Regions from separate parts of the Dissulfurimicrobium sp. genome, predicted to be linked through region 2. Evidence: riboswitches for the same ligand, from Rfam matches in the RefSeq annotation. Region 2 holds a riboswitch; each other region holds the start of a gene.
The links. Region 2 has a riboswitch for cobalamin ahead of ACP5SG_RS00730 (sirohydrochlorin cobaltochelatase). Riboswitches for the same ligand answer to the same signal wherever they lie in the genome.
Positions count from the first base shown of each region.

Region 1: it holds a riboswitch for cobalamin, as region 2 does, so the genes downstream of both, ACP5SG_RS05265 (TonB-dependent receptor plug domain-containing protein) here and ACP5SG_RS00730 (sirohydrochlorin cobaltochelatase) in region 2, are expected to answer to the same signal.
Region 3: it holds a riboswitch for cobalamin, as region 2 does, so the genes downstream of both, ACP5SG_RS05620 (cobaltochelatase subunit CobN) here and ACP5SG_RS00730 (sirohydrochlorin cobaltochelatase) in region 2, are expected to answer to the same signal.

Region 1 covers NZ_JBMFRG010000029.1:10,717-21,629, reverse strand. Annotated here, with positions in the region: gene ACP5SG_RS05300 (lytic murein transglycosylase) at 1-788, opposite strand, end outside; gene ACP5SG_RS05295 (M23 family metallopeptidase) at 772-1,917, opposite strand; gene ACP5SG_RS05290 (secondary thiamine-phosphate synthase enzyme YjbQ) at 2,327-2,725, opposite strand; gene miaA (tRNA (adenosine(37)-N6)-dimethylallyltransferase MiaA) at 2,962-3,870, shown strand; gene pgsA (CDP-diacylglycerol--glycerol-3-phosphate 3-phosphatidyltransferase) at 3,875-4,426, shown strand; gene ACP5SG_RS05275 (HDOD domain-containing protein) at 4,432-5,277, opposite strand; gene ACP5SG_RS05270 (ABC transporter substrate-binding protein) at 5,756-6,745, opposite strand; gene ACP5SG_RS05265 (TonB-dependent receptor plug domain-containing protein) at 6,871-8,871, opposite strand; cobalamin riboswitch at 8,899-9,084, opposite strand; gene ACP5SG_RS05260 (VWA domain-containing protein) at 9,159-10,913, opposite strand, start outside.
Region 2 covers NZ_JBMFRG010000003.1:23,318-34,230, forward strand. Annotated here, with positions in the region: gene cobJ (precorrin-3B C(17)-methyltransferase) at 1-398, opposite strand, end outside; gene ACP5SG_RS00695 (cobalt-precorrin 5A hydrolase) at 350-1,333, opposite strand; gene cobM (precorrin-4 C(11)-methyltransferase) at 1,330-2,082, opposite strand; gene cobI (precorrin-2 C(20)-methyltransferase) at 2,079-2,822, opposite strand; gene cbiE (precorrin-6y C5,15-methyltransferase (decarboxylating) subunit CbiE) at 2,819-4,027, opposite strand; gene ACP5SG_RS00715 (cobalt-precorrin-5B (C(1))-methyltransferase) at 4,020-5,090, opposite strand; gene ACP5SG_RS00720 (precorrin-8X methylmutase) at 5,087-5,722, opposite strand; gene ACP5SG_RS00725 (cobyrinate a,c-diamide synthase) at 5,712-7,145, opposite strand; gene ACP5SG_RS00730 (sirohydrochlorin cobaltochelatase) at 7,157-8,149, opposite strand; cobalamin riboswitch at 8,321-8,516, opposite strand; gene ACP5SG_RS00735 (sensor histidine kinase) at 8,652-10,046, shown strand; gene radA (DNA repair protein RadA) at 10,043-10,913, shown strand, end outside.
Region 3 covers NZ_JBMFRG010000032.1:8,756-19,668, reverse strand. Annotated here, with positions in the region: gene ACP5SG_RS05665 (type IV pilus twitching motility protein PilT) at 1-139, opposite strand, end outside; gene ftsE (cell division ATP-binding protein FtsE) at 317-991, shown strand; gene ACP5SG_RS05655 (cell division protein FtsX) at 988-1,872, shown strand; gene ACP5SG_RS05650 (murein hydrolase activator EnvC family protein) at 1,872-3,050, shown strand; gene ACP5SG_RS05645 (S41 family peptidase) at 3,119-4,489, shown strand; gene ACP5SG_RS05640 (divergent polysaccharide deacetylase family protein) at 4,558-5,559, shown strand; gene queF (preQ(1) synthase) at 5,602-5,961, shown strand; gene acs (acetate--CoA ligase) at 6,084-8,072, shown strand; gene ACP5SG_RS05625 (YidH family protein) at 8,093-8,488, shown strand; cobalamin riboswitch at 8,597-8,775, shown strand; gene ACP5SG_RS05620 (cobaltochelatase subunit CobN) at 8,928-10,913, shown strand, end outside.

The DNA.
Region 1 (10,913 bases), on a different contig from region 2:
TTAAGCCCAGGCGACCAGCCATAGCTTTTAAGATAATTGGCCATGCTTGCAATAGCGTCCGCCTTGGATAAGAGATCAATCCTGCCGTCTTTGTCCTCGTCAACCCCAAAAAGAATGGCGTTCGTCGGCATAAATTGGCATATCCCTATGGCACCGAATATGGAGCCCCTTATACTCAAAGGATCTATATTGTTTTGATAGGCATAATCCAAAAAGGCATGGAGCTCATGATACGCCCACTCCGACTTCTTTTGGATACTTGCCATTAGCATATCGTTTTCGCTGGACGAAAAGAGGGTATCCGGAAGCCATGGACGCACTTGTTTTAGATCGGAGGCCAGGGCCATGCTTGCAAGTACATTGAAGACAAGAGCGCCGCCTGGATTTCTCCCGAGATCAGTCTCAACAAGAAGTATAGCGACACATACCTCCTTTGGAACGCCATATTCCTGCTCGATCCTTGTCAATAATTGATAATTTGCATAAATAAATCTCTCAGCCCTGGCTATCCTGTCAGGACGCAGAAACTGGGCGTAATCAAGTTTTGCCTCACTGTGGGTCAGTTTTCTAGGCATTACTCTCGGGTCGAATCTAACCTCCGACCTGGCAAATAGGCGCCTCATCTTCGCCCCATCTTCACCGTCTTTTATAAGGCGTTCTATCAAAGGGGTCCAATTCACAGCCACCCTGTTTGCCTCTGAAGACGGATGAGGGAGACAGACAGCAAATAAGATAGCCACTGTTATAAAAAATAACGGCCTTGAATATCTACTAGCCAAGCCAGCCATCAGGGGGCCCTTTGACCTTGCGCAATTCCACAAATAGTACCTTTTTGGCAGGATTTTCCTGTCTTAAACAGGCCATCCATTTAGAGGATTGGGACTCAAAACGCTTGAGATCGGCCCTTGCAAGTATGGATTTCGGCATGAATTTTACGCTGAATGGGTCTTTAAACACACCTTTTACGGCAAGTCGATAATCAAGATGAGGGCCGGTGGCAAGACCGCTCATGCCAACATAGCCGATCACCTGCTTTTGCTTCACCCTCGCTCCAACCGCTATGCCCTTTGCAAACCTTGACAGATGCGCATACTGGGTCTCGATCCCGCCAGAGTGCCTTAGACGCACGGTTTTCCCAAAGCCGTTCTCCCACCCTGCGAATTCGACCTTGCCGTCCGCCGCCGCCATGACCGGAGTGCCTATGGGGGCTGCAAGGTCAACTCCCAGATGCGGACGCTCAGACCCCAGAATGGGGTGTAGCCTCTGATAGCTGAATCTGGATGTCACTTTAATCACAGGAAGGGGCGATCTCAGGAAGGCCGTACCTATCTCACGTCCGTTTGCATCGAAATAATGCCCTTCTTTGGCCCCTTTCCTCCTGAAATAATAGGCGTTTATATCTTTCAACACCCCGTCGTACCTGGCTGCCAGTATCCGGCCATACCCTATGAATCTGCCGTGTTTAAAATACTTTTCGACGATCAGGTCGAACCTGTCTTCCGGCATGGATTCGGTATTGAAATCTATCTGTGATGAAAAGATATTGGCAAAGGCCCGTGCCAGCTTCGGCTGCTCGCCGATATTCGAAAAACCGTCGAAAAGCGAATCACCTACGACACCGGACAACTTGACCACCTTGCGTTCAAGCGTCACATCTTCTTGATAGACCTTATATCCGCCGTCTTGATCGGGTTCGATGGCATACAGCTCAAAGGGCCCTCTCTCGTATGTACATCTTACAAGGTGCCCTGCATAATCTGTAGAGACGGAAAAGACGTCGCCGGGTTGCAATCTTTTAAAATTTATAAGTCTAGAGAGCTTCTTTGTCACGTCCGCGGCCAACTCGTCCCCGATATCTCTTTTTTGAAAAATCTTGTCTATCAAGGCCTGGAAGCTGTCCCCTTGTTCCAGCGTCATAGATGTCGTCTCAAGCCTTTTACCTTCGGCAGAGGGGCCATGGTATTGGATCCTTGACGATTGCGCACCAAAAATAAAGGACGGTCTAGCTGCTGATCCTGGTGCATCCGGATACCCGGCCGATTGTAAAAGAGGACCATAAGGATCTGTTTGCATAAAGGTAATAAAATGCGACTGCGGCCTGACCCTTTCTTTTTTATAGACTACTCTGTAGACAATTGGTGCGGAAAATCCAAAAACAATCAGGGAAAAGATCGATATGAATCTCAGATGAGGCCTGATCATGACACAGCATCCTCCCATTTTGAGATAAATCTGCCGTCGTTCTTCCGGCAGTTGCTATGCAAGGGCAAAAAACTGGCGATTATCCGACAACAAAGGTCGATTATTTCTTACCATACAAACCGGTTCAGGACAACCTTCCAATCTTAACCCAGATCTGCCTTGACCTTGGACCGTCAAACTCACAGAAAAATATCCTTTGCCATCGCCCTAAATAAAGGTCGCCATCCTCAACAATAACTGTTGCACCTGAACCAACGAGCGAGGCCTTTATATGGGCGTGAGAATTGCCCTCAAGGTGTCGATAATCAAAACCCCGCGGGACGATCTTCTCCAACATATTAATGATATCCATCTTGACCGCCGGATCTGCACCTTCATTTATAGTAATCCCCGCCGTTGTATGCGGTGAATAGATAAAGACCATGCCGTCGTTTACGCCTTTTTTCTTGATAACGCGGTGTATTTGATCTGTAATATCCACCAAATCGGTATGAACTTTTGTCTCAATTGGTATAATTTCCATGTTCATATCCCCCTATATCCATAATTTTTATTATAATTATGCCTTATCATAGGCAAAATCCTGCACCATCAGCCTGCTCGGTCCAGACAGGATGAGCATACCGCTGAACAGGATTCCTGCTGCCGAGAAGAAATATATTAGATCTACCAAACCATGGATGGATATCTACACAAAGGCTTTGCTTGAATCCCCCTGGAGGCATTACTTTGAAACACAATCTACCTTGTCCTTTCCCGATGATAGCAATCCTTGGCCCGACGGCAATAGGAAAGACGGGCATAGCCCTGCGCCTTGCTGCGGAAATCAAGGGTGAAATAATAAATTTTGATTCCATTCAGGTCTATAAAGGCCTTGATATAGGGTCAGCAAAACCGACAAAGGATGAAATGGCAACCATACCGCATCATCTCATCGACATACTTGAACCCGACGAACCGTTCGATGCGGCCATGTTTGCCGCAAGGGCACAGATGACCATACGCTCTATAAAGCTTAAAGGGAAGATTGCTATCCTTACAGGGGGCACTAACCTCTATCTAAGGGCGCTCATTGAGGGCCTTGCGCCTTGTCAGGGCGAAGACCGCGCCTTGAGGACAAGGCTCAAGCGGATCCTGATGGAATCAGGACGAGAGAAATTGTACAGATTTCTCGCCACCATAGACCCCAAAACAGCTGCCCGTCTACATCCCAACGACAGCTTCAGGGTGATACGGGCTATAGAAATTTACATCCTAACCGGTCAGCCGCTTTCTATGTGGCATGAAATACACCGAAATAACACAAAAATTAGGCCTTACTGTATCAAGATAGGCCTCATACGCCCTATAGATGAACTCTATACAAAGATAGACAGACGAGTTGATAAAATGATCAATGCCGGCCTTGTCGATGAAGTAAGGCGACTCCTGGCAATGGGCTTCGATCCTAGGCTCAAGCCCTTGCAGTCGCTTGGCTATCGGCATATTATCCGGTTTCTTGCAGGCGAGGTCAGCTTTGCCGATACTATAAGGCAACTTAAGATGGATCACAGGCGTTACGCTAGGCGCCAGCTTATCTGGCTCCGCAAGGAACCAGGGGTGAAGTGGTTTCACCCAGACGATCTCGTAAGGCGGGGAAAGATATGGCCCGCAATCTCAGGGGGTTAGGCAATTGAACATACCAAATCTTTTCACTTTGATACGGATCGTCCTGATCCCCATTTTGATCATATTTCTAATAAACGGGAGATTTTTTGAGGCGCTGATCGTATTCAGCCTGGCAGGAGTGACTGATGCCCTTGATGGACTTATAGCGAGGATGCTCAGACAAAAGACAAAGATCGGGGCGATCCTCGATCCGATAGCTGATAAACTGCTTTTGACATCATCTTATGTAACGCTGGCGGTTGTCGGAAGGCTGCCAAACTGGCTCGCCATCGTAATAATAAGCAGGGATATCATAATAGTAGCAGGCGTCCTGATCCTATTCCTGCTTCAAGAAGACGTAGAGATAAAACCTACAGTCCTCGGAAAGCTCACTACGCTTTCACAGCTTGGGACTATATTCATAGTCCTTCTAGGCCAACAGATTGGGGTATTTGCGCCTCTTGTCCGAGTTTCAGGTCTCCTGACGGCAGCGCTTACGGTCTCGTCAGGGGCACACTATATGTTTTTAGGGATAAGCCTCTTGGGAAAGCTAGATACTGGAATGCACAGGCACTAATCAAGTTAAGAAGACATGCTGCGCCAAAGGTCTTCGATCCCTCGTGCCTTTGCCTTGACCGACTTCTTTATCTCATCAAAAGCGTCGTCGCATATAGCCAGACGTCCCAACACCATCGGATCAATCTCTTTTTCAGGCTTATTTACTACTGTCGCGCCCATGTAGTGCACCAAATAATCGGCCAGCGCTATCCTTACCAGATAATCAGGCGGATCAAGCTCGAGAAATGGATCATGATGCCTCAGGGCGACTATCTGAAACGGCTCGGGGAGCCCCCATCTTTCAGCCAGTCTGGCACCCCAAAGCTGGTGATCGACCCCCCATAGCCATTCAGCCTCCTGCCTAGTGGTGCCTTCCTCCTCCGCGAGCCTAATCATGACCATCGGTGCCTGCGCCATAAGTACCAGCCATCCGATATCGTGTAACAGCCCGAGTGTATAAAGATCGGCCTCTTCCCCGCCATCAGGCGCAAGGTCTTGTGCTATGACAGCGGTAGCGATAAGGTGCCTCCAGAGGGCCTCGGCGTAAAGGCGAACCTCGGGGGCTACGGTCAAGAAACGCTCTGACATGACGACCCCAAATGTGATTCTTACTATCTCTTTGAAACCGAGAAGCGATATCGCGTGTTTTATGGATGTAACCTCTACCCCTATGGAATAAAATGCATTATTTACAACCTTGAGCACCCTGATCGCCATGGTGGGGTCTCGGCTTATAATATCGGCCAGATCAGATATCTTTTTTTTGTCATCGCTTGCAACCGCAAGTAGTTTATGGACAACTGAAGGAAGGGTTGGTAGGTCTTCTCCCGCCCAGTCTATGGTCAAAATCTGTCTGCAAGACCTTGCCATCAACAAGTCCGCCTTCAAGCAATTCAAAAAACCCATGCCTGGCCTATCCATTCAATTGCCCAACCAACCGGATAGAGGCTGTGGACAGGATATCCATATTAAAAGGAGTCCAACCGGAACAGCAGCACAGAGGTTTTTTATTTCTATCACAAAATGAACATGAATCTCATAATTTTTATACTATTTCATCTAACAAATGGCAACGGATTTATTTATTGCATGCCTTTATTGCAGCCTCTTATCCAATAAAAATGCATCCCGACAGAAAGATCATAATCCTTTTCAGTTTTATAGTTTTAAAACAGCCACTTAAGCCCTGCCCAAAATGTCCTTGCCGGCATCGGATAGTTAGGACGTAAACGTAGTTCCTATCAAAATAGACAGCACCTCAAAAAATGACAGGTTGTATGCCCCCATAAATATGGAAAACATACCTGCAAGGATCGGGGACAAAAGCACTATCCATACCACCGGCCTTTTACTGCGCAATTTTATCTATCTCCCCATAGGAAACCCCGAAGACATTCCTGTAAAAGCGGTCAACCACACCATCGAAATCTACGTCCTTGAAATATTCCGGATAGGTCTTCATGGCCATCCAGAGGGCGATGGGCGCAAGCCTCGGAGACCATGTCGACCATTCAGGGGCCTTATAGACCCTGCCGTCTTTTACCGCCTTTATACACCTCCACTGGGGATTATTAAGGATGTCCAGGGCCTTATATGGCGCATATCCCCAGATGAAGATTACATCAGGATTCCAGGCGATTATCTTCTCCATGGATACATCGGCGCTCCCGCCCCAGCCTTGTGTAATAGATGATGCGGGATTTACCGCACGGATCTCCTTGAGCACGTCGGCCAGGAGGCTGCCCTTACATGCAACGCTTGTCGGTCTCCCTCCGTAGTAAACCCAGAGGACCCTTCTTATCTTGTCGGCAGGTATCCTGGACACCCTTTTCTGAATGAGCCTGAAGATCCCTTCCATCTCGTTGATGGTCTTCTCTGCCTCTCTTCCCCTCCCAAACAGCCTTCCAAAAAGATCTATCACACCATAGAATTCATGAAGGGTCTTCGGGTTTATCTCTATGACCCTCAATCCGTTTTGCTCCATGAATCTTACCGTCTCATGGGAGTATGACCATGTAATGACAATATCGGGCCTGAGTCTAAGGAGCGCCTCTATGTTCACATCAGCCATGCCGCTGGCTACAGGTACGACATTGTCCTTCCAGTCCGGCTTTGCGGCCTTGAGCAGATTATCATGGGCATATGTATAAGTGCTGACGCCGACGACCTTGTCCCAGATATTCAGAGCAGGGATCAAATCACTGGGACCTACGAGGATTACGGCTCGTTTCACAGGGACCTGTATCTTGACAGCCCTGCCTAGATAGTCCTGACAGGTTATTTCCGCAGCCCACGATATGGACGCCGAATATATCAAGGCCAGAGGCAACAGAGACATGATCAACCGCACCCCTGCGCGTCCGCCGACAGCAATGACACTTTTCCACAGCCGCCATTGCGGGGGGCGCCTATGCCCAGCCATGCCCTGATCATGGAGTTATGCAAGGGTCTCATCGGCGCATCTCAAAACAGCCACCTTGCCCCGACGGCTATAGTCCTGCCAGGCATGGGATAGCTCAGGACATATTGATACGCCCTGTCAAAGAGGTTTTCCACAGACGCCGTAAGTTCAAGGTGTTTTATAGGTCTATAGGAGCCTTTTATACTGACGACGGTAAAGCCACCCTTGTTTACCACGACCTTTCCATACGATGGCGGGCTCCAGTCCTGCACCTTTTCACCCCCTGTGTAATTTGCAATGAGCCTGGCGTCCCACCTCTCCTGACCGGCCTTCACGCCGAACGCCCCGGTCCATCTGGGGGTATAGAGAAGCGTTTTTCCGTATTTGCCGATCTCAAGCTCGTCCTTGCTCGAATATCTTGTGAGGTAGGTGATATTGGCAAACGGCTCAATGGATAGATTTAACCCGGCCGCCAGCCCCGCATCATAAGAGATATTGGCCTCAATGCCCTGGATGGCCGCCCCGTCAACGTTTTTAAAGGTCTGGGCCTTGAGCGCACCGTCGTAATAGCTCAATATCTTGTCTTTAAAGTCCGTATGAAAGAATGTGAGACCACTCTTAAAAAGACCTTTTGAATACCCAAGCCCTGCGTCATATGTCGTGCTCTTCTCAGGTCTTAGACCCGGATTCCCGATATAATGCGTCCCCCAATCTGATACATAGTCTGTCGCCAGCTCGTCAGGCGCAGGCGCACGGAAGGCAGTGCCAATGCTTCCCTTGAGCTCGAAGCTATCTGTGACTTTATATACCAGCCCACCCCTTTCCGTCACATGGTCCAAGGTTTCCTCCCTTGGATTAAGGCCCTTTATACCTGCTGTTGAAAGTATCTTGTCCTCGAAATAGTCATAACGAAGCCCTGCACTCAGCAAAAGTTTTTTATTGAGCAGACTGAGCCTGCCTTCTGTAAATGCGCCATAGCTGTCATATCTTGAATTCGGGCTATAAGGCGCACCTATGTTTCTCGAACTATCAACCTCTATCCTGTCCCATTGGCCGCCTGTGACAAGCCTGAAGTCACCGCCAAGATCGAATGTCTTTTGAAGATTAGCCCCCTGCGTATATGTATCTATCGATGTGATATTTGAGTTGCCGGGGCCGAAATTCATGCCCCCATGCCATTCGCCCTTTTCGGTTACGTGATAATAGCCTGCGTCGATCGTTTTTGTCTTGTATTCCACATCAACGCCGTCCCTTTCCTTCCTGTCAAAATTATCAGGATCAGGGGCATATCTCGGCCCTGGAGAGCCTATGGCCCATCCCCTCCAGTGCTGAAGGCCCATGGATATGTGATGGCCGTCGAGAAACTTGTAACCCAGACGTAGCGACGCCGTCTCGTCGTTATAAGCCGTATTCCTAATCCTGCCGTAGTTCCTGGTATCATAGTCATCCTCTGACGAACGGCTGCCGGAGAAATAAAAATCAAAGGGCCCCTTCTTTCCGCTCAGCTCCGCCTCTGGTCTCCAGTAGTCGTATGAGCCGGCCTCGCCGCCAATGGAGCCGTGGACGCCCTCTTTTCTCCCTTCTTTTGTTATGACGTTGATGACACCACCCATTGCAGAAGAGCCGTAGAGGACAGATGCAGGGCCTTTTACTATCTCAATCCTTTCGATATCGTCAACAGGTATCTCTGCAAGATTTACCGTGCCTGCATAATGGCCATTGATAAGGACAAGCACCCTGCTTTTCAGCTCACTCATAAGATCTGTTGTCAGGCCTCTCAATTCAATTCTGCCTGTAAGTGCGCCTGGATATTTGTGGACATGGCCGATCCCAGCCTCTGCAATGAGGTCTCCGGCATCCCTGGCGGTAGAATTCTTTATGTCTTCCTGGGTGATTACCTGGACAGATGCAGGGACGTCTTTTTCAGGCTCCGCAATCTTTGTTGCAGTTACGACGACCTCGCCCAATGGCATGGCCGCTTCATCTGCAGACGCAGAAGCGGCAAAAAGGATAAGAACCAAGGAAAAAATAAGATTTATTGCTGAAAATAGCGTATTTTTCATCTCTTCCTCCCTCGAGAAGTCTGTTGTTGAGTTTTCATGGTCTGGATAGGTCTTCCGGCTTAAGGGCAACGTCAATTTCCTACTCGCCCGCCTTCCCATCATGGTGTTACCCAGGACAGTGGCTTTAAATCGGGCTTTCGTTCCCTTTTACGGCTGCGGGGCAGCGGGAGAATCACACTCCTCTTCCCTGGCATCCAAACTATAGTATTTTTAGAAATTCCTTATCGATTTAAAAAACATGCGGTAATCGCCTGCAATCACCCCCCTTCAAAACCGTATACAACTGGTCAAAAACCAAAAACTCCTACCTTTTTCATCTGTACCATCTCAACAAGGCAGTCGGCTCTCAGTCCTTCAATAGTATGATAATCAGCACCAAGCTGTGACGCTATCTGAAGGGCCAGATCGGTCTTGATGAACCCACTCTTGTCTTCTGTATCCACAACGATGTAATCTGTCGAGCTCAATTCACTGAGGAGTTGGGCCATCTTTCTGACCTCTTCACCTATCGGGGCCCCTGAAATACCCTGGTTGGCCCTACCGTCTGTTATGAGCACGCCGATAGCCCTCATTTCAGGCGATTTGACCGTTGCCCGTTTGATAAGTCTGTAGGCCTCCAAAAGCCCCGCCGCCAAAGGGGTCTTGCCGCCGACAGGGATTTCCCTCAGTCTCCTTGAGGCGTTTTCAACGCTTGATGTAGGCGGCAGTATGACCTCGGCCCTGTCTTTTCTAAAGACTATCATGGAGACCCTGTCTCTTTTCTGATAACAGTCCATGAGCAGGGACTGGACAGCCCCTTTGGTCTCCACCATCCTTCTCCTGGCGCCCATTGAGCCCGACCCGTCCACAACAAAGACTACGAGGTGACCCATCTTTTTCTCCCTCTGCTTGAATCTCAGGTCATCGTCGCGAATCAGGATCACCTCTGTCCTGCCCCTTGCCTTTTGATGAGGGGCCGCGGCCCGGAGCGTTGCATCGATGGCTATATCATCCTTCTTTCTCTGGACGCTCTTTACATACCTGCCGCTCTTGTCCCTTGACCCTGTCTTTGTCCTTCTGCCGGATACAGACCGGTTTACCCGGTCCTTTCTGAGTATTATCCTTTTTGTCTTAAACAGCCCGCCGGTCTCAAAGACCTCTTCTTTGGGGTTTGATTCCATCTGTTGGCGGCCGCCGTCATCCGGCCCGTCCATTCCGGCCTGATCGGGGCGGGACCCATCAGGCTCACGGTGTTTACCGCTCGATTGAGACCCATGCTGTTTCTCCTGCCCGTCAGACCCTGTCTGTTCCCCGTGTTCCTGACGCCCCTCCTGTTGTTCCGTCTGCTGCTCCATCTGCTGCTGTTGCTGTTGCTGGGATACCCTTTTCCTGTGCGCAAGCACAAGAGGGGCGACGGCGTCCACGTCATCCCTCGTCACTTCTTTGCGGCCGCAATAGGCGGCATGGGCCCGTGCGGCATACATGAGATATATGTCGCCCCTCGATCCGGGGATATTGTTTTCAATGCACAATTGCGCGATATAATCCCTTGTCTCAGCCGGGATGACCGTATCTTTCAGAACAGAACGACAGGAACGGATCTTATCCCTCAGGCATCGGTCCTCCCTGCTCAAAGACCGGCCAAAGACATCGGGCGCCGCCTTTTTAATAACCTCTATCCTCTGCGGCCCTTCTTTTAACCCTTCCCACAAGACCATCATACCGAAACGGTCGAGCAGATGGGGCGAAAGCACCCCTTCCTCCTGGTTCATGCTTGCAACCAGGATAAACCGTGAGGGATGTCTCAATGCAATCCCTTCCCGCTCAACGATGTTTTCTCCGCGGCCCATGGCCTCGAGGACAAGCGAGGCTATATCGGGTGAGAGCAGATTGACGTCATCAATATAGACAACGCCACCATCGGCGCGGCCCAGGACACCAGGCTGAAAGACCCTCCTGCCTGTCTTTATCGTATCTTCAATATTTACGCCCCCCATAAGGGCGTCTTCCGTGATATTGAGCGGGAGGTCTATAAAAGGGAAGGCTTCAGGCAGTATCTCTTT
Region 2 (10,913 bases):
GGGGCGCCAAGCCTTGAGGCGCAGGCATTTAAAGCAGCAATCCCCGGAATGACCCGGATATCCACATCCAAACCATCTGCCCTTGCCAGTTCGAATACAAGACCGGCCATGGCATATATCCCGGGGTCTCCGCCCGAGACAAGGGCCACGGTCTTCCCGTTTCCCGCGAGATCAAGCGCCTTTCTGCAGCGCTCGACCTCTTTCATCATCTCTGAGGAGATGACTTCCTTGCCCGTAAGCAGGGCAGGTATGAGTTCGAGATAGGTCTTGTATCCGATGACCACGTCTGCCTTGCTGATTGCATCCATCGCCGCCGGGGTGACGTGCTCAAGCCCTCCTGGACCTGTTCCTACCACGTAAAGTCTGCTTCGGCCACCGCCACTGTAACTTCCTTCCATTTGGTCTTCTCCACTAAAAGTCTTTTTGTCCCGGCGCTCAGTATGGCCGCGGGCTCACATACCCCGCCTACACCTGTGGCCTCCATAACGATCATTGAAGACTCCCTGATCGGAATTTTGCTGAGGAGGTTTTTTGAATAAAATTCGACGTCTACGCCGAGCATCCTTGCATATTTCATCAGCCCGTCTTCATCCTTTTTTATGTCGATTGAGGCGAGATTGCGAATGGAAAGGGGGGAAAGGCCATTAATTTTAAATGTTTTGTTTACAGCGTGGGCGATTTTTTCCATTGATGTGCCCCGGTTGCACCCGATTCCTACGACAAGGTTCCTCGGCCTGAGGAACAGCGGACCTTTAAAAGACCATATACGGTTCGATACAACAATATCGGCTGTATCCGGCGCATCAGTCTTTACAAGTCCTGGCGGAAGGGCGGGGAGCCTGACCTCTGAATATATGCTGACCGAGCCCTTATTTACAAGCCTGGCGCTTACACGGGTGAGCGCCTTTCCGTCTTCCACCGCAAGATCAAGCCCTTTTGCCCAGAGATCAACGGCGGCCAGACCTAGGATGTCCGATGCAGTGGTTATCACGGCCTCGGCGCCTATGCTCTCTGCAACACGCCTTGCAAGGTCGTTTCCGCCGCCTATGTGTCCTGAAAGCAGGCTTATGGCGAATCTCCCTACCTCGTCCACCACCACTACACAAGGATCTTTTTTCTTGTCCTTAAGATGAGGTGCTATGGCCCTTACGACAATGCCGGTCGCCATGATGAAGACAAAACCGTCGTAATCCGTCCATATGCGTCCGACTGTCTCACGGACAGGGCTGGGCTCAGGGATCACCTCGGCCCTGCCGGTCTTGGAAAGATCATCGGCGATCCTCTTTGCAAGCCCTTTCGTCCTGTCTGTAAGGGCAAGAATCGCTACATTCATTTCCTATACCCATGTGTGAAGTCTTTTGCATAAAGCCTCGATTTTTCGTAACTTTCTTTTTCTCCAAAAACCTTGCCAACGGCTATGACGGCGGTCTTTTCAACCCCTGCATCCCTTGCCAGCCCTGATATGGTGGAGAGCCTGCCCCTTATTATCCTCTCTTCAGGCCATGTCGCCTTCTCTATCACTGCGACAGGCGTATCGTTCGGATATCCGCCGTCTATCAGATCATGCACGACCTCGTCTATCATGCCGGCGCTCAGGAGGATCATCATGGTGGCCTGATGCCCGGCGAGCGATTTAAGCCCCTCGCCTTCGGGCACAGGGGTGCGGCCTTTGCGTCTTGTAATGATGACGGTCTGTGAGATGCCTGGGATTGTAAGCTCGGTCTTTAACGCCGCAGCCGCCGCGGTCACAGAGCTGACACCAGGTATGACATCAAACGGGATGCCAAGGTCTTTGAGCGCGTCCATCTGCTCCTGTATGGCCCCGTAGATGGCAGGGTCCCCTGTGTGCAGGCGCACAATCCTCTTTCCCTCTCTCCATGCCCTGGCCATGATTGCTGTTGTCTCATCGAGTGTAAGCCCTGAAGAGTCATGGGCCTCGGCCTTTATGTCCTGAATCAGGGCCGTTGGCACGAGGCTTCCTGTATAGATCACCACATCTGCCTCATCGAGCAGCCTCCTGCCCTTTAATGTGATGAGCTCGGGGTCGCCTGGGCCCGCCCCTACAAAAGAGACCGGTTTCATCGCCGAACCCCTGTTCCAGTTGCCTTTCTTACAATAATGGTGGAAAAGTAGTGAAGCGGCCCAATGGATGAGGACTTTATGTCACGAATGACCCTTTCGTCCTCAAGACTTGAGCGCTCAATAAGTACGGCCCTTTTGGTCAGGCCGAGCTCATCCAGGATAGCTGTGATTTTATCCATTACGTTATGCACCTTCATAAGGACTATCGTATCAAAGGTCAAAAGGGCGTCTCTTATGCGTATGTCTTCAAATGTCGCAGGGATGACGACCATCTGTTCATCTCCAAGACACAAAGGGATGGTTGCAGAGGCCGCACCCGCGCTTATGGATGATACCCCGGGGATGATTGTGACATTAAAATCTGGCATGAGATCCATCAGGGTCTCGCAGACATAGAAACCAGTGCTGTATATGCCTGGATCGCCCATTGTCGGGAAGGCTACGTCTTTGCCCTGTAAGAGCCTTGCTGATATGGCATTTGCCGCCTCCCGCCAGGCCATGACCATGTCTTTGTCCCCAAGGCCTTTTCTGACCTTTTTCATGGGGAAGTGGACATCAAGGACCTCCTTACCTTCCCTTGAGACCAGGCGTTCAATGATGGAAAGGGCCACGCTTCCGCCATTTTCTCTCCCCTTTGGCGCAAGCCAGACGGGAGATTGTTTTAAGACATCCAAGGCCTTTAGTGTCATAAGCCCTGGATCCCCCGGTCCTACGCCTACAACAAAGAATTTTCCGGTCATTTTACCCCTGTTATAATGGAAATTGGATTTAGATTTAAAGACGTCCCGTCTTCGAGTTTCCGTCTCGTGACGCTTATTTCGCTTATATCTACTTCAAGCCCTGCCTCGCACATAAGCCTTGGGGCGAGATCCCTGGTCTTTGCCGTTACGGCGTTTATCACGATCCGCCCGCTGTTTTTAAGCCTTCTGGCAGTGGATGCGATGATCCCAGGGAGGCTTCCGCCGCTTCCGCCTATAAAGACCCGGTCAGGGTCCGGAAGGCCGGACAGCACGCCAGGCGCCTCGCCATGGACAGGGGTTATGTTCCAAACGCCAAATCTCATTATGTTTGTGCGGAGATTGAACATCTCAGCCCCATCTTTTTCGATGGCGAATATCTTGAGCCTAGGCGAGATGCGCCCGGTCTCTATGGAGACGGAGCCGCTTCCAGCCCCTATGTCCCAGAGTACGCCCTCTTTCGGGGGTCTGAGCCTGTGGATTGTAACGGCCCTGACCTCATCCTTGGTAATAAGCCCGCGGCTGTGCTCGATTTGAGACTCAGTGAGGCCGAAGACAAATGGATGATCTTCATCCTCAGCCCTTGTCTTCCTGATGACGATCATGACATTCGGCTCGGCGAATTCCTGGCCTACCGCCTCATCAAGTCTGCCCTCAAAGACCCGCTCGTCTTTCATCCCAAGCCTTTCCCCCACAAAGACCAGATAATCACCGCGGCGATCAGGCGGCAGGGCGTCAAGGAGCCTCTTTACTATGAAGGACGGGCTGCGCACGCTATCGGTCAAGATAAAGACCTTTTGATGCGGAAGGATGCGGCCATGGATATCGTCAATCTCCCTCCCGTGCAGGCTCAAAAAGTGTGCGTCGTCCCATGGCTCCTTAAGGCATGAAAAGGCAAGCTGCATGGAGGAAAGGGCAGGGTAGATCGTTATGACGTCCCTTTCAAATTCCTTGATGATCAGGCGGCCTATGCCGTAAAAGAGCGGGTCTCCGTCTGCAAGGACAGCGACATCTGTTTTGTTTAGCGCATCCCTTATGGCCTTTATGGCCTCTTTTATCGGGACGATCGGAATGATGCCGAGGTCTGCGCTATGGATAAAAGAACGGAATCTCTCAGGAGTTACTGCATAGCCACAAGATAAGATAGCATTTCTGCCCATTTTCGACGGACCTTCAGGCCCTATGCCGATAAGGTGCAACCTATGCACGTTCAGCCACCTCGCCTGAATCTATCAGATAGACCGAGACCGGGATACCTGCCACACCCTCTGCAAATGCCTTTGCCCTTTTGCACACAAGGCAGATTATCTCCTTTTCCCCAGCCTCCTTTAGCCGCCAATAGATCTCCCTTGCGGTGTTCGCATTATAGAACTTATCGGAGTCCTTGAGGCCGAGGTCTTTCAGGAACGAGACCATGCCGCCGATCTCGAGCACTCCATGCCGCACATGGGTCTGAGGGATGCCCATTGCGGCCTTTACAAGCTTTGCCCACATACACCCAAGGTGCAGCCTTGAAAAGCCGTGGGCCCTGGCCTCAAGGAGGGAGAATTCGAGGTAGTCGCCCATCATCACATAGGCCTCTTCAGGAAGCCCCAGTTCCGCCTCAAGGACTGCCTCTGATGTGCGGCCGGTGGAGAGCGCCACCTCTGAAAGCCCCGCTGCCCGCGCCACATCCATGGATGCCTTGATGGTGGCCGTCCATGCCTCGGCGGATATGGGCCTTACGATACCGGTGGTGCCGAGGATGGAAATCCCTCCCAATATTCCAAGGCGTCTGTTCAGGGTGTGCTCCGCAAGTCTCTCCCCATCCGGCACGGAGATGGTGACCTCGATGCTAAATGCCTCTTTGTTCGCACAGGCAGCCTCGGAAATGGCCTCTTCCACCGCCTTTTTGATCATCTTTTTTGGCATAGGGTTTATGGCTGGCTCGCCAACCTGTACAGGCAGTCCTGGCTTTGTAACAATGCCGACCCCTGGCCCCCCGAGTATCCTGATCCTATCTTTCCCTGTCTCGATAACCCTTATCAAGGCCTCTATCTCGGCACCGTTCGTTACGTCAGGGTCGTCCCCTGCATCCTTGATTATTGACGCAACTGCTGTGTAAGGGCCGGCCAGGGCTGCCATATGCACGGCGAATGTCACCCTGCCGCCTTGTGGAAATGGTATCTCGACCCGTGGCTGAAGGTCTTTTGTAAGGAGACAGAGTGTTGCAGCCTTTGCCGCTGCAGCTGCACAGGCCCCTGTGGTATAGCCTGAGCGGAGTCTTTTCATGTCTCACATTCCGCAAGACGAAGGAGTGCGTTTACAATCGCGGCGGCCGCAGGGCTTCCGCCTTTTCTGCCGAGGATCGTTATGAAGGGGTATGGCCTTGAAGACAGAAGTTCCTTTGATTCCGCTGCATTTACAAAGCCGACCGGAGTACCGACCAGCAGCGAGTTGCAGCCGTTCCTGTCTATATATTTGACGGCGCTTAAAAGTGCGGTCGGGGCGTTTCCTATGGCGATTATACCAATATCGTTTTGATCTATTCCGATCTCTATGGCCGCATCGGCCCTTGTACGACCCTCTTCCTGTGCCTTCTTCGCGGCACCAGGATCCGCGATCAAACACATGACCCTGCCGCCGAACCTTGAAAGCCTTGTCTTGTCTATACCTGCGGCAACCATGTTTACATCGGTCAGCACGTCTTTTCCCGCCCTTACAGCCTCGATTCCGGCCTGAATGGCCTTTGGATGAAATTTCATCTGGGAGGCGATCGAGACGTCACCAGTGGCATGAACCACCCGTATAACTACGGAGAGCTCATCCTGGTTAAACGGTGTCTGTCCGAGTTCCTCCCTTATTATCCTGAAACTCTCTTCTTCGATCTCGTCTGGCCTTGAAAACCTCAGCTCAAATTCCATGGCCTCCTGCTCCCTTTGAAAACTCGATGAACCTCCTGACCGCCCACGGTGTGTTGCCGAAATGGATGTGTATGTAGCTGCCCAGCGTATTTTTGATTAGGTAGCCACTGAACCTCCCGTCTGCAAGCCGGAATGTACGATCGACCTCAGGCGGCATCTCTTCTATGGTCGAATAGTGGAACTCATGGCCTTTGAGCCTGGGGATGCCATGCTGTGCAAAGGCGGTCCGCAAACCCTCCTTGTACATAGCCGCAAATGGTCCAGAGACAGGTTCTATCTCCCTGTATCCGAGTGCTGACAAGCGGTAGTTCATCTTGGCTCTGACCGGATATATGCCGACCATTGGATAGAATTTTTGGTCAAGGCCTTCTATACCCTGGGTAAGGTACATAAAACCGCCGCATTCGGCATAAACGACCCCGCCTCTAATCGACCAGTCCCTGATCGAATTGAGCATCTCATGGTTTTCAGAGAGCCGTTCAGCATAGAGTTCAGGATAGCCGCCGCCAAGATATATAGCATCTATACCATCAGGGATGGCTGTATCTGAAAGTGGACTGAATTCTGTTATCCTCGCCCCCATTTTTCGGAACAGATCGAGATTGTCTTCATAATAGAAACAGAATGCCTCATCTCTTGCAATTCCTATGGTTATTTCATGCCCTTGGGTGTATCCGTCATTGTTGTTCTTAGGACCGTCTCCGCCTGTCTCGGAAATAGTACAGTCCAGATTCAAAGGCTCTTTGATTTTAACTGGTTTTATCTGGAGGTCCATAAGTCTTTCTAGATCAATGAAATCGGACACCGCACAGGAAAGCCTTTCTACAGCCTTTTTATCGAGCGGGGCGTCGTTTGCCATAAATAGCCCGAGGTGGCGGCTTGGTATCTCAAAATTCAGGTCCCTTGGGAGGTACCCCAGAAACAGATCAGAGTTACAGTGCCTTTTAATGGCGTCTTTTAAGAGATCAAGGTGCCTTTGGCTCCCGACCCGGTTAAGAATTACGCCTTGGACAAGACCCGGGTCAAACACCTCGAAGCCCTTTATAATAGCGGCGACCGTTTCTGCCATTGAACGTACGTCAATGACCAGGATAACCGGTAATCCAAGGCATCTTGCGAGAGATGCACTGCTCGAGACCCCGCCGTCAAAAAGACCCATAACCCCCTCGACTACGGCTATATCCGCCCCTTTTGCATGGTCAAAGAAGGTCTCTTTTACAAAATCCTCCCCGCACATCCATATATCCAGGTTCCTTGACATCCTTCCTGTCACCATGTGGTGCAGGGTGGGGTCTATGAAGTCGGGCCCGCATTTAAAGGGTTGGACATCGAGACCCTTTGACTTAAGGGCCGCCATGATGCCAAGTGCCACGGTGGTTTTACCTACTCCGCTTTGGGTGCCGGCGATGAGGAACGTCTTCATAGAGACATTATTCACTTCTCTCCGCATATCTCTATACCACTGTCTTTAGCGGCATCTTTTATATGTCTTACAAAGATGTCTGCAAATGCATCGTTTTCACTAAGACCGTGGATGTCTGCGATCACCTTTATTCCAGCTGACTCAAGCCGCCGTTTCCACGAAGTATTAGCGTCGCCTGCCATATCATTTCGTGCATGGTCACCAGCCACTTCCATGAATGGTTTGAGCAGCACCTTTCTTATCTTTTCAGCCTTAAGTTTGTCCATGACTTGATCAAAAGATGGAAAGCCTTCTACTGTACCTATGAAGATCTTGGCATCCGGGTACATGGAGCGCATGACGTCTTGGAGTTCTGCATAGGCTCCTGACGAATAATATTTGTTTCCATGTCCCATATAGACAAGGGCCGCCTTTTTTCTTTGGGCCTCTCGGACATCTTCCGCTACAGCCCTTGCCGCTTCCTTAATATCGTCTATATACGGATGGACATCGCCGTTTGCGCCAAGTGCGGGTCTGCCTATAGCCAGCCTTTCAAACGGCATATTTTTGGTTTTAAGGGTTTTTATGGCCTCAAGCCCCTTGACATAAGAGACAAGGTCGTCGTACTCCTCGCCGTTATATATGTGTAGCGACTGAACTATTATATTAGAATAGCCTTTGTCTTGAAGGTCGGCTATGGTCGCCAACGGGCCTTTTACGCTGAAGATATCGGGCGGCAACGACTTGTTTGCTGCCTTAAAGTCCTTATCGTGTATCCTCTTGTGCCATATCTTGCGGATCATGTTTGATGTAAATGCGACCTTGACCGGTACGCCGGGGCAGGCATCTTCGACCCGTTTTTTGATATTCATGATGCCGGTAAGTGCCTCAGGATAGCTGGTTCCAAAGGCGGCAAGCACGATAGCGGCGTTTTCTCCTTTTGTCTCTTTTGCAGAGACGCTCACGGATTGCAATCCCAAAGATATTAAAAGCGTTATTATTAACCATGCTGATTCTTTGATCATTTTTTACCTCCTTAAGATCTAGTAGATTTTTTACATAAAACAAAAATCCCGAATCAAACGCCTTGGTTGATAGGCAGTTGGATTCGGGACAGCCCTTTTTATCCGCTTAAATCCTTAAAATTTATCGTTTCAGCCCAAATGGGCGGCCGTTGCTCTTTTTGCCGCGAAGAGCGCGGTTTCTTAAGACAGGCAGGTCTTCTGACTAACGGATCTTCCTAGCGGCTGCAAGTCTTCCCAGGCGATTATTATCTTGCCCAGTGACTCGTTGCAGTTGCAGCCTTAGTCCCCGATCACAGCGGCGGGCCCGTTCCTGATTTGCACAGGATTCCCTATTAAGCCTTACGACACCTGGTTTAGATTTTGGATGTAAATTATTTGCCTTAAAGGGGCTTGTCAAGATAGCGTTTATTTGCAAGGAAGACTTCGCACGCTTTTGATGGATTTTGTGTTATGGTAAATAAAAAGTAAATAAAAAATTAGATAAACCGCACAACCGGTAAAGATGCCAGAAACGATAAAAACAAGCCGCAGCCCGACTGGTTTTTCTGTGCCCTATCAAATTGTCGCATTTAGTATCTTGATGTTGTTTTCGATTGTCGTCGTAATAAGTGGCATAGGCACATATAAGATATCCATCGATGGGGCAAGGAACCTTATGGAGAAGCGGGCGGTGGACATAGCGGTGAACATTGGCATCACGCTAGACCGATTCGGCTTCAAAGAGGAGTTCTTCGAAGAGTTGATCCGCTCAGAGAGATGGAGAGATCTGGCCTTTTTAAGTTTGTATGATCAGGAAGGCACGATCATCCTACATTCAAATCCAAAACTCCTTGGTAGGGAACAGAAAGACGAATATATAGAGAAGGTTATAAGAGATGAATCTCCGCTCATACATTTTTCAACCCTTGCTACAGGCGAAGAGGTCTTTATTTTGGACTTCCCATTGCAGCTACACAAGAGGTTTCTGCGCGTATATCATTCATCTAGATTTAAAAGGGGCATGAAAAAGGATATGGATCAGGAAAAGACAGAAAAGGTATTTTGTCTCAGGGTGGCTATTCATCCATATCCTGCAAATGGGATCGTAAGGAAGGCGAATTTTCAGATAATCCTGGTAGGATTCTCGCTTGTGATACTTTGGGTGCTTGCCATTTTTTTCTTCCTTGCCTGGCGGCGCGGAGAGAGATTCAGGGCGCGGCTTCGAGAGCAGGAGAGGCTTGTGGCCCTGGGGGAGATGGCGGCGGTTCTTGCGCACGAAATCAGGAATCCATTGAGCAGTATAAAGGGGTTTGCCCAATATCATCTTGAACAGGGCGACCTATCGCCGGTCTTAAAGGAGGATATGGGCATTATCGTCGGGGAATCGGAGAGACTCGAGCGTCTTACATTCGATCTCCTGGCCTATGCCAGACCTGCTATGCCGCATGAAGAAGAATTTGATCTTGAAAAATTCTGTAAAGAGCTTGTAAGGGGTCTGGTCGTACCTTCCGACAGAATCAGCATTGTTTTAGACTGCAAGCAGGCAAAGATACGCCTGGATAAGGCTAAGCTTACACAGATAGGGATAAATCTACTTCAAAACGCGGTTGATGCTGTGCATGAGCATGGCGGCGAGGTCGGAGTCGCCATGCGATATGGTGAAGGAAGGTTTGTTATGGATGTCTGGGACAGCGGCCCAGGTCTTCCGGGGGAAGTAAGACAGCACCTGTTCGAGCCGTTTGTTACTACAAAGGCTAGAGGTACCGGGCTCGGCCTTGCCATTGTCAAGCGTCTGACAGAATCCCTTGGCGGTTCAGTAACCATTAAAGATCGAGGTCCTGTAGGGCCTACTGGAGAGGGTGGCGGTACGTTGGCAGAGGTCATTATACCGATTCCTGAGCAGGAGGAAGAATCTTGAGTAAAGAGAAGATGAAGCGGATATATATTTGTCAGTCTTGTAACTATCGATCATTTAAATGGCTTGGTCGATGCCCTGACTGTGGCGTATGGAATTCATTCACAGAAGAGATTGAAACCTGCGCAAGCGCGATATCCCTTAATGCTGGCGGTTGTCCTGAGCGTATGTCAGAGATTGCGACGCGAGCCGAAGGATGCCGCATAATCACCGGCATAAAGGAGCTGGACAGGGTCTTGGGTGGAGGGTTAGTTCCTGGTTCGGTTGTCTTGCTCGGCGGTGAGCCGGGGATCGGAAAATCCACGCTCCTCCTCCAGTTCCTTGGTCATATTTCTGGTCTCGGCAATAAGGTTTTATATATAAGCGGCGAAGAGTCGCCTGAACAGATAAGGATGAGAGCGGAGAGGCTCGGCATCGAGATGGGCGGGAAGGAAGATTTTTGGTTGGCTGGTGAGGTGATGCTCGAACGCATAGAGAGATATGTATCTGAACTGTCACCCATGTTTTTGGCGGTAGATTCCATCCAGACCGTGATTTGTGAGGATTTGGAATCGGCCGCAGGGAGCATCTCACAGATTAGGGAATCGGCTGCAAGGCTCATCCGCATGTCGAAACCGAGGGGGTTGAGCGTATTTCTGATAGGTCATGTCACAAAGGAAGGTGTCATTGCTGGTCCGAGGGTCCTTGAACATCTAGTGGATACCGTACTCTATTTTGAAGGGGAAAGGGGCCACGCCTTCAGGATATTGAGGACCGTAAAGAATCGCTATGGCCCGACCCACGAGATCGGAGTGTTCGAAATGACCGGCGAAGGTCTTAGAGAGATAGTGAATCCTTCAGAGATATTCCTTACCAGCAGATCGGAGGCCG
Region 3 (10,913 bases), on a different contig from region 2:
CGTCGTTTTCCAGTACCTTGTACTTGACCCTCTGAAGATCTCCCCTTATGCGTAGTATGGGTGGAGAATTTGACGTCAGATGTAGGTCCGATGCCCCTTGTTCGTTCATAAGTTTAAAAAAAGCGTCGATCTTTGCCATTGAAGACCTTTCCTCCCTGGAATTTGAGTGCCGTTTCGATTGGATCGATAAGTAATGAGGGCGTAAATGCCATTGGGCTGCTTTTCAAATTAGATTGTAACATTAAAATTTATCGGATATACCAAAAATTAGCTTAAACCTGGTGATTAAAACAAAATATAAATAAAAAGACCACTCATGACAAATCATAAGATTTCAATTATACGCATGGAAGGGGTTTTGAAGAGATATCCTCCTGACATTGTAGCTCTTTATGATATAAATTTAGATGTGGACAAAGGCGAGTTTCTCTTCGTCACAGGCCAGAGCGGTTCGGGCAAGACCACCCTTCTGCGCCTCCTGTGTTGCGCAGACAGGCCTTCTTCAGGTGAGATATACATAGACGGCATCGCCCTCTCCACGGTTACCCCTTCGCAGCTCCCTTTTATTAGGAGAAAGATAGGGGTGATATTTCAAGACTTTAAGTTGCTTGAGCGGCGTACAGTATTTGAAAATGTAGCATTGAGCCTCGAGGTGATCGGACTTACGCGTGAACAGCTTGAGCGGCGCGTGAGACAGATCCTCGAAAGGCTTGGGCTCGGCAATAAGATGGATCGCTTTCCACTGCAGCTCTCGGGCGGTGAACAGCAAAGGGTCGCGATAGCACGGGCGGTTGCGAATCGTCCTCAGATAATATTGGCTGATGAGCCGACCGGAAATCTTGATAGATCGAGGGCCAAAGAGGTTATGTCAATACTAGAGGAGTTAAACGCAGAGGGTGCGACAGTAATATGTGCGACCCACAACGAACGCCTTTATGAACACGGTTATAAAAGGATCCTGAGATTGGTTGATGGGAAATTGACACCATGAATCTAGGCATAGCCTTTAAGAGGGCGTTTTTCGACCTCAAAAGACGCATCGTTATCCACTTAATGACCGCTGCGGTGGTCACCCTATCTGTCCTGATCTTCACCTTTTTTTATTTCATTTATTTTAATCTCGAGCATTTTGTCGAGCGGTTCGGGACCGAGTTGGGCCTTGTGGTCTTCTTAAAACAGGATGTTGTAGCGGCGCAGATTCCGGATATATATCAACGTTTTTTAAGGTTGCCCGAGGTTGAATCTGTGAAATATGTTTCCAGAGAAGAGGCCATGAGAAGGCTTGTGGCGTTTCTGAAGGACGAAAAGGATGTCTTGGAAGGGGTTGATCCTGGCTTCCTTCCCCCTTCTTTTGAATTGCAGATGAAGAAGGGGTTTCGAGCCCCTGAAAATATGCAGTCCCTTGCGGCGCAGATCGAGAAGTGGCCAGGCATATCAGAGGTCAAATACGGCAAAAAATGGATGGAAAAACTCAAGGCCTTTTTGAAGACGGCAAAGGTGGTCGTATGGATAAGTGCGATTTTTCTCTTATTGGCTGCGGCCTTTGTGGTATCGAGTACTATAAGGCTTGTATTTTATGAAAGACGGGAGGAGATAGAGATACTCAGGTTGGTTGGGGCGACCCGCGGGTTTATCCAGGGCCCGTTCCTTATCCAGGCCCTTATACAAGGCCTTCTGGGGGCGTCTTTGGCAGTATGCATCGTATTTTTCTGCTATCTTTACCTGAAAGGTCTCGTTACCGGATCCGCGTTCTTGATGGGGGTAGGGTTTTGCTTTTTGCCCTGGCTGCATGTCGCATTGATTATTATATTTAGCGGTTTCGTCTGTACTATATGGACGGCCTTTGTTATGAGGGGGCCTCTTAGTCTGTGATGATGCGCCTTTTAGCGCTTGTCCTTTTAAGCCTGGCTTTTTTTGTGGTTACTGAGGCAGGTTGTGAGGCAAGTGATCGAAACGGGAATGCCGTTTCCAAGCCTTCTGGCAACTTGGCGTTGGTGCAAAAAGAGTTTGCTGGCCAGGCGAAAAAAGTCAGCGAGCTAGAACTTAAAAGACAATCCATTCTTGATGAGCTGCGCAGATTTGATGAAAAGATTGTTAGACAGTGGACATTGATCGATAGCCTCAAAAAGAAGAGGACCGAGATGGAGTTGAGGCTTTTGGACATTAAAAACGACTATGAAAGACAATATATGGCCTTTCAGGATATCAGCAGGCATATAGAAACTAGGTTGAGGGCGATCAGTAAGGTTGGCGCAATAGGCATGCTCAATATATTATTCTCTGCATCGACGATACCTGAGATGATCTCCTATGAAAACTATATAAAATTGATACTGGATCATGATCGCAAAATAAGGGATGCATATTTGTTGCGGTTAAAGAGGCTTTATCAGACAAAAAAAGATATGGAAGATGAGGAAGGGCTTCTTGTCAAGACGGCAAAGGATATAGAGGCACAGACGTTGTTGCTTGAGACTCAAAGGAAGGAGAGACAGGCCTATCTTGCACAGATTGAAAAACAGATGGAAGGCCACAAGGCGCTTTTGCGGGACATTAAAAAAGCGGCACAATCCCTTCAGGATATTGCCGCCGGACCTGGTCAAATGGGTTCGGCTTCAGGAAGGAGAGTGGGGATTGGAGAAGGAAAGGATGCGAAGAATTACTCATTCGCAGCACAGAGGGGCGAATTGCCACTGCCTGTGGATGGGCGCATCATAATGAGCGACAGGAACGGCGGTCAGAGAAAGATGCCCGGCATTATCATTCAGGCACCTTTAGGTGCGGAAATAAGGGCTGTCTTTGATGGAAGGGTGGTATATTGTAATGAATTGCCGGGATATGGAAATGTGCTGATAATAGATCACGGCGGTGGTTATTACAGTCTCACGGCCCAGGGGAGGTTTTTCAGATCCGTTGGTGATAGGGTTATGGAAGGGGATGTCATAGGGGTTGTAGACGGCGGGCCCTTGGTGTCTGAGGGGATATATTTTGAATTGAGACATGGTAGGGTCCAAATAAATCCATTGAAATGGTTGAATGTCAAAAACTGATCATTGCTTATTGCCTATCTTTTTAAATAGTGCTTTAATGTTTGTAATTCAATCGAGGTATATAAAAGATGTTTAGGTCTCCAAGAGCCATTCGCAAGTGGGCGGTTATAGCCGCCTTTTCCCTGTTTTTTATAGCCGCCGGCATCTATCAAGCCCATTATCTGTCTGCAGCCAAGGAAGGTGGGACCTATGAGCAATTAAAGCTCTTTGCCACAGTCTTTGATCTTGTCCAACGTAACTATGTGGAGGAAGTCAATCCACAAAAACTTATATATGGCGCCATTCAGGGCATGCTTACATCGCTTGATCCCCATTCCTCTTTTCTCACACCAGATGAATATAAAGAGCTTCAAGTGGAGACCAAGGGCGTATTCTCCGGAATTGGTATAGAGATAAGCATGAAAGACGGCATAATTACGGTTGTTTCGCCCATAGAAGGCACGCCAGCTGACAAGGCAGGGCTGAAGGCGAACGACAAGATAATAAAGATAGGCAATAAGAGCACCAAAGATATGACGCTGATGGAGGCTGTAAAGCTCTTGAGGGGCGAAAGAGGCACCAAGGTCACGATCACGGTCTTCCGCGATGGATGGACGCAGCCTAAGGATTTTACCATCACGAGAGACGTAATCCCTATCAAAAGCGTGCATTCAAGGATGCTTGAAGATGGTTACGGGTATATAAGAATCAGTAATTTTCAGACCAATACGACCTCTGATTTTGAAAAGGCCTTGTCAGAGTTAGAGGGCAAGAGCGGCGGGCTCAAGGGCCTGGTTCTTGACCTGCGGAATGATCCAGGTGGTCTTCTGGATCAGGCGGTGAGTATTTCCAACGAGTTTATAAACAAAGGCCTTATTGTTTATACGGATGGCAGGATGCCCGATCAGAAGATGAGATTCGATGCCCGTCCTAAAAAACATGTCAGAAAGTACCCCATTGTGGTGTTGGTCAACGAGGGGACAGCCAGCGCCTCAGAGATAGTGGCTGGCGCGCTTCAGGACCACAAGAGGGCTATAATTATGGGCACGCAGACCTTTGGAAAGGGCTCCGTGCAGACCATTATTCCCCTGGAAGACGGTTCGGCGGTCAGGCTGACAACAGCGAGATATTATACACCGAATGGGAGATCCATCCAGGCAAAGGGGATAACGCCTGATATAGTAGTGCCCTATATACCTCAGACAAAGGCTGAAGAAAACGGCGAACCCACGCATTTCCTTAAGGAGCGGGACCTTGACGGCCATTTGCCAAGTGAAGACGATAAGACGTCCAAGACCAAAAAAGAGAGGCGTCAGATCGACGAACAGCAAAAGGGTAACATTTCGTTAGACCACAAACCGCTGGATAATCAGGTCGAAGAAGCCCTCAGGATATTAAAGGCGTGGTCTTTGTTTACTCAGCTTTCAGGAAAGACCGTTACGGCCGCAGCCGCCAACTGAGAGCCTTTGGATCTTCAAGCCATTCTTCGAGTCGACACCATTTCCTTTAGGGCGTCAGGCAAGCGGGTATGACCGGAACAAAGCCAAGGCCATCTAAGAGGCCGACCAAGAATCGGCTTTGGCACTCCATGAGTGTGGTCTTTATACTGGCGGTAATTGCAATAATAGCGGCGTTGGTGGTCTTTATATATTTGCTTCCGGCACCGGAGGTAAAGGGTCCGCAACATCAAGGCCAGCAGCCGCTCCATCCCCTGCTTGAAGAACCAGGTATAATCGTGCCGCCATCCTCTATTCAGACGAAGCCGCCTCAGGTTCGGCCAAGCCAGCCTGCAATCCCGCCTGCGAAGCCTGGGCCGCCTGCCAAGACAAGAGGAAGAGAGGCCCGGCACCCTTTGCCTCAAAAGGAAAGGCCCGAGATCGCTATTCTGATTGACGATATGGGTTATAATCTAGCTATAGACGATGCCCTTTTGTCGCTCGATGCCCCCATTTCGTTCGCCTTTCTGCCGTTGGCACCGCATACGGCAAGGCTGGCCAAAAAGGCCTCTCAAATGGGAAGGGATGTTCTCGTCCACCTTCCGCTCGAACCATTGGACCCACATATAGATCCTGGACCAGGGGCGATCAAGGTCGACATGTCGCCTGACGTCATGCTCATGATGCTCAAAAAAGACCTGGATGCTGTACCTGAGGCGATAGGGGTCAATAATCACATGGGTTCCAGATTCACCGCCGATAGACAGGCTATGGAGGTCATTATGCCGGAGATAAAAAGGCGTGGTCTTTTTTTTGTGGACAGTAAGACGAACAATAAGTCAGTAGCCTATTCTGTGGCCCGCGAGATGGGCGTGCCATCCGCGGCTAGATCGGTTTTTCTTGACCATAATCAAGACCCTTTACTCATAAAAATGGAACTTAACAAGGCTGTGCGGCTTGCAAAACATGGCAGAGGCGTTATCGTAATAGGGCACCCGCTTCCCAATACAAAAAAGGTGCTCTGCGAGGAGCTACCGATGCTGAAAAAGGAAGTGAAATTGGCGCCGATACATGCCCTTGTACGTACTGATTGATCTATTGCGGTTGCAATGACTATTTTGATTTAAAGGACTTCCATGAAATACGGCGAAAAGGCGGTGATGGAGGCGACACTTGAGCCGTGGCCTAATCCATGCCCTGAGCGGGATTATATAATTGAGATAAGTTTTCCGGAATTCACCTGCCTTTGTCCGCGTTCGGGCTACCCTGACTTTGCGACCATCAAAATACAATACATACCGAATGATTTCATAGTGGAGCTCAAGTCCCTGAAGCTCTATCTCAACAGTTTCAGGGACAGGTATATCTCCCATGAGGAGGCGGCGAATGCAATCTTTTCGGACCTCCTTGATCTTTTAAAACCGCGTTTTTTAAAACTGGAAGCCGATTTTCATCCAAGGGGCAACGTCCATACCGTTGTAAGGATTGAGACATAGATATGCCTCATGCGGTTGGCCATGTTGCCGATAAAAATCGATGCAGGCGGTCTGGCTTGTCGAATAGCTGGAGGACTGGATATTTTTGTGGTCTAACAAAAAATATTTAATTGGAGTAATTCATGGCTGAGAAAGACATAGAGAGCTTGATGCATGAAAAGAGGATCTTCAGACATCAAAGACAGGATGCCTGGATCAACAGTTTTAAGGATTATGAGGCAATTTACAGATATTCAATGGAGGATCTCGAGGGATTTTGGGCGCAAAAGGCAGAGGAATTCGTCCGCTGGGACAAGAAATGGGATAAGGTACTTGAATATGATTTTTTCAAACCCGAGATTAAGTGGTTTTTGGGCGGTAAGCTGAATGTCTCTTATAATTGTTTGGATCGCCATCTCATTGACGGCAGACGCAACAAAGCTGCGATTATCTGGCAAGGTGAACCCGAAGATGATGTCAAGGTCTATACATACCAGATGCTCCACCGCGAGGTGTGCCGTTTTGCCAATGTGTTAAAAAAGATGGGGGTCAAGAAGGGAGACAGGGTGGCGATATATATGCCGATGATCCCGGAGACCGCAATAGCTATGTTAGCGTGTGCGCGTATCGGTGCGGCGCATAGCGTGGTCTTTGCAGGCTTTAGTGCTGCAAGTTTCATGAGCCGTGTCAAGGATTGTCAGGCCGAGGTGGTTATAACCTCTGACGGTGTTTTCAGGAACGGCAGGATTATACCGCTTAAAGACCGCGTGGATGAGGCGCTCGACCAGTTTCAATGTTGTCCATTTGTGCGACATTGCCTAGTGGTGAGAAGGACTGGCTGCGACGTCACGATGAAGAGCGGGCGCGACAGATGGTGGCATGAAGAGATAGGGGCCGAGGATATATCCGATTCCTGTGAGCCGGTTTCGATGGATTCAGAAGACATGTTCTTTATACTCTACACCAGCGGCAGCACTGGTAGGCCGAAAGGGGTTGTTCACACTACTGGAGGTTACCTTACCTATGTGGCCAGTACGACCAAATGGGTCTTCGATCTCAGAGACGACGATGTCTATTGGTGCACCGCGGATGTAGGCTGGATTACAGGTCACTCGTACATCCTTTACGGACCCTTGGCTTTGGGCGGTACATCTCTTATGTTTGAGGGTATGCCGAGCTGGCCGAGACCTGACCGCTTTTGGCGTGTGGTTGAAAAGTTCAAGGTCAATATATTTTATACTGCGCCCACTGTCATACGTATGCTCATGCGAGAGGATGTAAAGTGGGTCAAGCGACACGACCTTTCCAGCTTGAGATTGCTCGGATCCGTGGGTGAACCAATCAATCCTGAGGCCTGGATGTGGTATCATGAAAATGTCGGGCAAGGCCGGATGCCAATCGTAGATACGTGGTGGCAGACGGAGACGGGCGGCATACTCATCTCGCCTATCCCTTATGCAACGCCTTTAAAGCCGGGTTCCGCAACCTTTCCTCTTCCAGGTATTGAAGCCATGATTGTAAGAGGTGATGGTACACCTGCCAATGTAAACGAAGGCGGCAACCTTGTCATAAAGCGTCCGTGGCCTGGGATGTTGAGGGGTGTATATGGGGACCCTGGTCGTTTTAAGACCCAGTATTTTGACCACTTTCCTGGTATGTATGAATCAGGCGACGGCGCGCGCCTTGATGAAGATGGGTATTTCTGGATCATGGGGCGTATCGATGACGTAATCAACGTCTCGGGTCACAGGCTCGGCACTGCGGAGATAGAGTCGGCCCTTGTGGCCCATCCTGCTGTGGCCGAGGCGGCGGTCGTAGGGATGCCGCATGAGATAAAGGGGCAGGCAATATATGCCTATGTAATCCTGAAGGCCGGTATTGCAGGGACAGAGGCCTTGAGAAAGGAATTGAAAGACCATGTCAGGAAGGAGATAGGACCCATTGCAAACCCTGAGGTGATACAGTTTGTGGAGGGGTTGCCGAAGACCAGGAGCGGCAAGATCATGCGCAGGATACTCAGAAAGATTGCTGCAGGCGATACAGGAGACTTTGGAGATACCTCTACCTTGGCGGATCCAGCTGTGATAGACTGGCTTATAAAGGGCAAGGAAGAGCTGTTTAAGACACGCTGAAACGCTGATATTGCGGAGGCATGATCAAAGTAATGGGCAAAGGCCATGATGCAAATGCGCCGAGAAGGACACATCTTGCAAATGAAAGGACGTTTCTCGCCTGGATAAGGACTGCCATCGCCATCATGGCCTTTGGTTTTCTGGTGGCAAAGCTTTCCCTTCTGACAAGACTGCTTTCCGAGACCCATCCTGAGGCTGCGACCTTTCAGTCTGACATACCCCTATATCTCGGGGCAGGCACTATAGCCATAGGCGGGCTCCTGGGTATATTTGCCGTCGTCAGGCACTATCAGATCAAGCGCCAGATAGATCAAGATACATTCAAACCGTCGATATTGCTTGATATCATGGTGGCCCTCATACTTTTGATGATTTCTTTGTTTGTCGTATTCTATCTCATACGTCTGCTTGGTTGATTGTTTGTCGGGATGGAAGGTGCAAAAGCCAAACAATCCGCCGCAGTCGATTCTTGAGCGATTTATATGCTTGACAACCTTTCTGAGGGCAAATAGAGTTTTATATTAAAATTAAACAAGACAACAGGCGCCGCGAGGCTTAATGGGGAACCCTGTGAGAATCAGGGACGGGCCCGCCGCTGTGATCGGGGACGAAGGTCGTAGTAATGCCACTGGCTTAGGCTGGGAAGGCGCGGCCGGTAGATGGATCCGAAAGTCAGAAGACCTGCCTGTTTGATAGCTGCCCTTTCGAGGCAAGGAGTGGGGCGGTTGCTGTCCTGTTCGGTAGCTGTAGGATTTAAGCGGATAAAAGGGCTATTCCGGATCCATGCACCTGTTTTCTTAAGGTGTTGATCCGGTTCTTTATTTGGAGCTCTATTCTATTAAGAGAAGGTGTCTGATGTATTGCTGGATTTTTACTGTCATAACTATTTTTTCATTTTTTATCCCGAAAACCGCCTTGGCCCAAGGGCTGATGGTCTTTTTTGTCGGGGATTCTGACGTCTATACCTGTCGGAAAGCGTTATCGTCCATTGATCTTCCTGGACTTAAGGTCTTGGTCTTAACTGAAAAGGATCTCGATGCCCCAAGGGCCTCGGCTGTGCTTTCGTCTATGGATGTAGCTGTCTTGGATGCTATGCAGGGGGGACTTACCGATTGGTTGACCTCGCATAAAAATTTAATAAATCCAATGGCTAAGATATATGCCGTCCGTTCGCCAGGCAGATCAAGGGAGTTGAAAGGTCAGGGTGTCATATTCGACGAGACGGTCAGGAGATACTTCGATTATACGAGTGAAGAAAATATCCGAGGGCTCATTCTATATCTTGCGAAGACCGATTTAGGCGTTCATGTCTCTCCGCCAGCGCCGGTCGTGCCGCCCGAAGGGGGTTTTTATCACCCCGATGCCCATGCCTTTTTCGCTGACGTCGGCGAATATGTGAACTGGTATAAAAAAACAGGCCATTTCAATGACAAAGGTCTCTGGTCACTAGTGGTCGTATTTCCAACTTTTACCGTTGATTCAAGGAAAGGGCCGCTTGACGCCCTTATAAGGGCATATGAGGCCAATGGTATAAATACGCTGACACTCCTCTATTCCCCAAAGGACGGGCCATCCGAGATAGACCGTTTGATCTCTGAACCGCCCTTAAATGACGCCCTTGGTTCCATCACGAGTTTTGTATTCAGATTCAGCTCTCTCCTTTCCCCTAGACTTTTGAAGGTACTTGAGAAGGCGAATTGCCCCGTTTTCAATCCCCAATATCTTTTTTACACATCGAGGGACGAATGGATGAAGTCGTCGCAGGGCATGGCCGCCAGCGAGATCACCATGCAGTTCTCCATGCCGGAGCTCTCTGGCCTTGTAGAACCTACTGTTGTCGGGGCGAAAGAAGATATGAGCAACGAGGGTCCGATATATGTCCCGATCAAGGATGAGATAGATATACTTGCAAGGCGGGTGGCAAGATGGCATGCGCTTAAAGAAAAACCGAATAGGGATAAAAGAATCGTCCTGATTTATTATAACCATGTCCAAGGCAAACAGAATATAGGGGCAAGCTACCTCAATGTGGCGAGGAGCATCAAGGTCATTGTTAACCGTCTGAGAGCTGAAGGATATATGATCCCGAAGGATGTAAGCGAGGACGAGATCAAGGACCTTCTTGTAAAGGTTGGGAGGAATATAGGTTCGTGGGCCCCAGGCGAGCTTGACAGATTTATGGCCAGCAATGATTATGTCGCGATCGACATGAGGCAATATAAGAGGTGGATAAAGGGAATTGACCAGGGATTCTTAAAGAAGGTCGAAAAGGATTGGGGGAGGCCTGAGGATTCAAAGATAATGACCCGCGACGGGCGGTTTATCATCCCATGCATCCGTCTGGGCAATCTGACCATTGCGCCGCAGCCTGTAAGGGGGTTCAGCGATGATCCCGACAAGCTCTATCACAGCACGATTGTCTATCCGCACCATCAATACGTGGCTTTTTATCTCTGGCTTCAAAAGGTCTTGAGGCCTGATGCCATGATAAGCCTCGGCACTCATGGTACACATGAGTGGCTGCCTGGGAAGAATGCCGGCCTCTCGGCCAGCTGCTCACCGGAGGTGCTGATAGGCGATATCCCAAATATCTATCCATATATAGTTGATGACGTGGGTGAAGGCATCCAGGCCAAGCGCAGGGGGCGGGCTGTGATAATAGACCATGCGGTCCCGCCGTTCAGGCAAGGCGGTCTCTATGCCGAGTATTCAAAGCTCGCAGCCCTCATAAGTGAGTACGAGGCATCCGATTCGAACGATATAAAGGCCGCAAGGCTTGCACGCATAGGTAAGCTTGCAACAGCGCTCGGGCTCTGTAAGGACCTCGGGGTAAAAAAAATA